Regions from separate parts of the Sphaerospermopsis torques-reginae ITEP-024 genome, predicted to be linked through region 2. Evidence: predicted binding sites of a transcription regulator. Region 2 holds the regulator's gene; the other holds the start of a gene.
What was found. The regulator HrcA, encoded in region 2, represses chaperone genes, less so after heat shock. The targets are predictions, from matches to a motif close to TTAGCACTCNNGANTCNNGAGTGCTAA.
Positions count from the first base shown of each region.

Region 1: the regulator HrcA is predicted to act here: its motif matches at 1,168-1,194, upstream of groL (chaperonin GroEL).

Region 1 covers NZ_CP080598.1:4,856,522-4,858,937, reverse strand. Annotated here, with positions in the region: gene groL (chaperonin GroEL) at 1-1,135, opposite strand, end outside; gene K2F26_RS22530 (MraY family glycosyltransferase) at 1,294-2,376, shown strand.
Region 2 covers NZ_CP080598.1:3,317,357-3,319,772, reverse strand. Annotated here, with positions in the region: gene K2F26_RS15450 (DUF3352 domain-containing protein) at 1-180, opposite strand, end outside; gene K2F26_RS15445 (rhodanese-like domain-containing protein) at 221-568, shown strand; gene hrcA (heat-inducible transcriptional repressor HrcA) at 965-2,050, shown strand; gene K2F26_RS15435 (DUF2834 domain-containing protein) at 2,081-2,416, shown strand, end outside.

The DNA of each region.
Region 1 (2,416 bases), 1.5 Mb from region 2:
CTTTAATTACTGCCACGCCACCAGCAAGTTTGGCAATACGTTCTTGCAGTTTTTCGGAATCGTAGTCAGAATCAGTTTCTTCTAACTGTTTGCGAATTTGGGCAATGCGCTTTTGTACTTCTGGTTTGTTGTCAGTACCAGAGACAATGGTGGTATTTTCCTTGTCAATGGTGATTTTCCGGGCTGTACCCAGCATTTCTAAGGTAGCTGTATCCAAGCTCAAACCAATTTCTTCAGAAATCATCTGTCCATCGGTGAGAATGGCAATATCTTGTAATAAGGCTTTGCGACGTTCGCCAAAACCAGGGGATTTAATGGCAGCAACGGCTAAAACTCCCCGTGCTTTGTTGACTACCAAGGTTGCTAAAGCGTCACCTTCGATATCTTCAGCAATGATTAATAAAGGTTGACCTAAACGGGCTACTTTTTCCAGTACAGGTACTAAATCTTGAATGGCGTTGATTTTTTTGTCGGCGATGAGGATGCGGGCGTTTTCAAATTCTACTGTCATCCGGTCGTTGTTGGTGATGAAGTAGGGAGAAATATAACCACGATCAATTTGCATCCCTTCTACTACTTCTAGTTCGGTAGTTAAGGATTTGGATTCTTCAACGGTGATCACACCATCTTTGGTGACTTTTTCCATTGCTTCGGCCAGCATATTGCCGACTTCTTCATCGTTACCTGCGGAAACTGTGGCAACTTGAGCGATCGCACTTCCTTCTACTGGTTTGGCTATTTTGGCAATTTCTGCTACCAATGCTTCTACGGTTTTATCAATACCCCGTTTTAAGGCAATGGGGTTTGTACCAGCAGCGACGTTCTTGAGTCCTTCTTTAACTAATGCCTGTGCTAAAACTGTGGCTGTGGTAGTTCCATCACCTGCTGTATCTTTGGTTTTGGATGCCACTTCTTGGATCAGTCTTGCGCCAGTGTTTTCTAAAGGATCTTCTAGTTCAATTTCTTTGGCAACGGTGATACCATCGTTGACAATTTGGGGAATACCAAATTTTTTTTCTAACAGGACGTTGCGGCCTTTGGGTCCCAAGGTGATTTTAACTGCATCCGCTAAGGCGTTAATGCCTTTTTCTAGCGATCGCCGTGATTCCTCATCAAATGAAATAATCTTAGCCATGTTTGTTTTCTCTATCTCTTCCATTAGACAATTTAGCACTCACAAGACAGGAGTGCTAACTATTCCAACTATTGAATTTAACAAATAACAATAAAAAATTGATTAAGATTACAGGTGATACTTATTTTGGACATTAGCACTAATGATTGTATCGGGAGATGAATTTAGACAACTCCCTTAAATCCCTTGGCATTGCTAACCCTAGCGGCTCCGGCTGGTTGGCGGTAGTATTTACTTTTATTTTGGCTTGGCTGGTTACATGGCGTTTAATTCCGACTATCCGTCAATTTGCTTTGCGGGTAGGTTGGGCTGATCAACCAAACGCCCGACGACTTAACCGAGAACCTTTACCTAATGCGGGAGGTTTGGCTATCTATGCTGGCGTTATTGCGGCTGTGGTCGTTGCTAGTCTGCTACGACCCATTGAACTTCAAGGCGTATTGGCTCAGGTACTCACAATTTTGTTAGGAGGTTCTATTCTCGTCTTGGTTGGCTTTATTGATGATCAATTTTGCTTACCTCCTTCTGTGCGTTTGTGGGCGCAAATGATCACAGCCCTTTTGTTAGTGGCTAATGGTATCAGTGTGAAAGTTACTTTTGGTACTCCTATTGACTCTTTGCTATCAATGGCTTTAACAGTTTTATGGGTAGTGGGTATTACCAATGCTATTAACTTGATGGATGGGATGGATGGTTTAGCCGGTGGCATCAGTTTTATTACAGCAATGAGTTTGTTGGGAGTTTCTGCTCAGTTTGATAATCGAGCAGCAGCAACCCTGGTATTAGCTGCTTTGGGTGGTGCTGCACTGGGCTTTTTACGCCACAATTTTCATCCTTCACGGATCATTATGGGTGATGCGGGGGCGTATTTTTTCGGTTATGTTTTAGCTGCCACTAGCATTTTAGGCAAGTTGCAACAAAGTACAGTTTTTGCCCTGATACCAACGGTTTTATTTTTGATGTTGCCAGTTTTAGATACTACTCAGGTTTTTATTAGGCGACTTTTAGCCGGCAAAAACCCTTTGAGTACACCCGGTAAGGATCACCTACATCACCGCTTGCTGGCCTGGGGTTTTTCCCAACGTCGGGCGGCTTTTACTTTGTGGTCTGTCACCTTGTTTTTTAATGTACTGGCTATGACGGTACAAGGTATGACTTTACCCGTGATCCTGGCTTCTGCTGCTAGTATTGTTCTGCTGTTGGGTGCTACGGTTTTACAAAGAATACATGGTAATTCGTAATTACAACAGGAGTCAGGAGTCATGAGTCAGGATATCAAGG
Region 2 (2,416 bases):
TACAAATATAGCCGCCCCTGGTTGAGATATGGGAGTATTTAATTTTACTGGACTTTTGAATAAAAACCAGTAAAAGCCAGTAATAGCAAGTAATACAGCAACTACACCAGCTACTATAAACCTAAAAGATAAACGTTGATTATTCACATTCAACCTATTTTCTCGCTTTTCTGTCACCATGAATAGTATGACAAATATTAGGATTGTTTAGAGAAACTGCATGACTGGTCAATCTTTTACTGAAATTAAGGTTCAAGAACTAGCGGAACGTTTAGCAAATGGTGATTCTGGTTTACAGTTAATAGATGTGCGTGAACCTCAAGAAGTGGCAATATCACAAATTGATGGTTTTGTCAACCTTCCTTTGAGTGAATATGAACAATGGAACAAAGACATTTCCACCCGTTTTGATGCCCATGCGGAAACTCTGGTATTATGTCATCACGGTATGCGTTCTGCTCAGATGTGTCAGTGGTTAGTTTCTCAAGGATTTACTAACGTTAAAAATATTACAGGTGGTATTGATGCCTATTCTATCCTAGTTGATCCTGTAATTCCAAGGTATTAGGGACTGGGGACTGGGGACTGGGGAGAAACTTCTTTACCTGTTCCCTTTTTTCCAATTACCCATTACCCATTACCCATTACCAATCACCAATAGTCAGCAATGCAACTGAAGCTAAATCTAATTTTTGTAGCTAAAAATACAGCTTGATTAAGAAATCATATAAGATAATATGATAAATAGATGAGAATTTAGCCTTTTTTGTGCTGTGAGCTAGGCTGTATTAATAATCACGTACAAAATAAGTTCTCACAGGAAGCTTTGCACCTAACTAATATAGGATAAATATATAATTTACGATTTTGCTTTTGCATTAATTAATAATCAATCTTTTTTACGGTTTCATTAACAAAATTTTTCAACCTTTGCTTAAAATTTGCCTTCAGTAAAACATATTCTATGCAATTCCATCTGACAAATCGCCAACAACATATACTTTGGGCAACTGTACGCCATTATATCGCCACTGCTGAACCAGTTGGTTCTAAAGCCTTGATTGAGGAATTTGATCTTGGTGTCAGTTCCGCTACCATCCGCAATGTTATGGGTGTTTTGGAAAAGTCGGGGTTACTTTACCAACCACACACTTCTGCGGGGCGCGTACCTTCTGATTCTGGTTATCGTATATATGTTGATAAGTTGATGAAACCGTCGGAAGCTTTAGCTAAAGAGGTTGAATCTACTTTACAACAGCGTCTACATTGGGATGATTGGAGTTTAGAAGCTTTACTGCAAGGTGCAGCGCAAATTTTAGCAACATTAAGTGGCTGCATTACTTTAATTACCATGCCACAAGCTAACACAGCACAACTCAGACATTTACAACTTTTACAAGTTGAAGATGGGAAAGTTATGCTGATTGTGGTGACGGATAGTTATGAAACCCATTCCAAGGTAATGGATCTGTTTACAAGAGAGTCAGCAAATAAACCTGATCCAGAAACAATTGATCGAGAATTACAAATAGTTTCTAACTTTTTGAATAGTCATCTGCGGGGTTTTACGCTCTTGGAATTAGCCCAGCTTGACTGGAGTGAGTTAGATCAAGAGTTTCAACGTTATGGGGAATTGTTGAAAAGTTCCTTGACAGAATTACTCCGTCGTGCTGTTGCACCTTCAGCTACACAAATCATGGTGCGGGGTGTGGGTGAGGTGTTGCGTCAACCGGAGTTTGCCCAAGTGCAGCAGGTACAGACGATTATGCACTTATTGGAAGAAGAACAAGAACAGTTATGGCGGTTAATATGTGAAGAAACGGAAATAGAGGAAACGGGTAAACCCAAGGTGACGGTGCGGATAGGTACGGAAAACCCTTTAGAACCGATTAGAACCTGTTCTTTGATATCTTCTAGTTATCGTCGGGGTGCTGTACCGGTGGGAAGTATAGGTGTTTTGGGACCAACTCGGTTAGACTATGAAAATGCGATCGCTGTAGTAGCAGCAGCAGCAGAATATCTTTCAGAAGCTTTTAGTCAAACTGCGTAAAGTACGTAAACTGCGTAAATTACATTAATTATGTTGAGAAAAATCTCTTTTGGTTTAATATGGCTAGGATTTATTTCCTACGCCTTTTTATTTGCACCTCCTGATAATTTCCCAGAAAGTTTAGAGTTAATCACCAATCTTTCTACAGGAAACTGGGAAGGTATTAATCCTGTGATTATTGCCTTATTTAATATCATGGGAATATGGCCTTTAATTTACAGTTCCGTATTATTTCTTGATGGTAGAGGGCAAAAAATACCAGCTTGGCCTTTTGCTACAGTTTCCTTTGCTTTAGGTGCGTTTGCACTTTTACCATATCTAGCTTTAAGAGAACCAAATCAAGAATTTACAGGTAATAAAAATCTG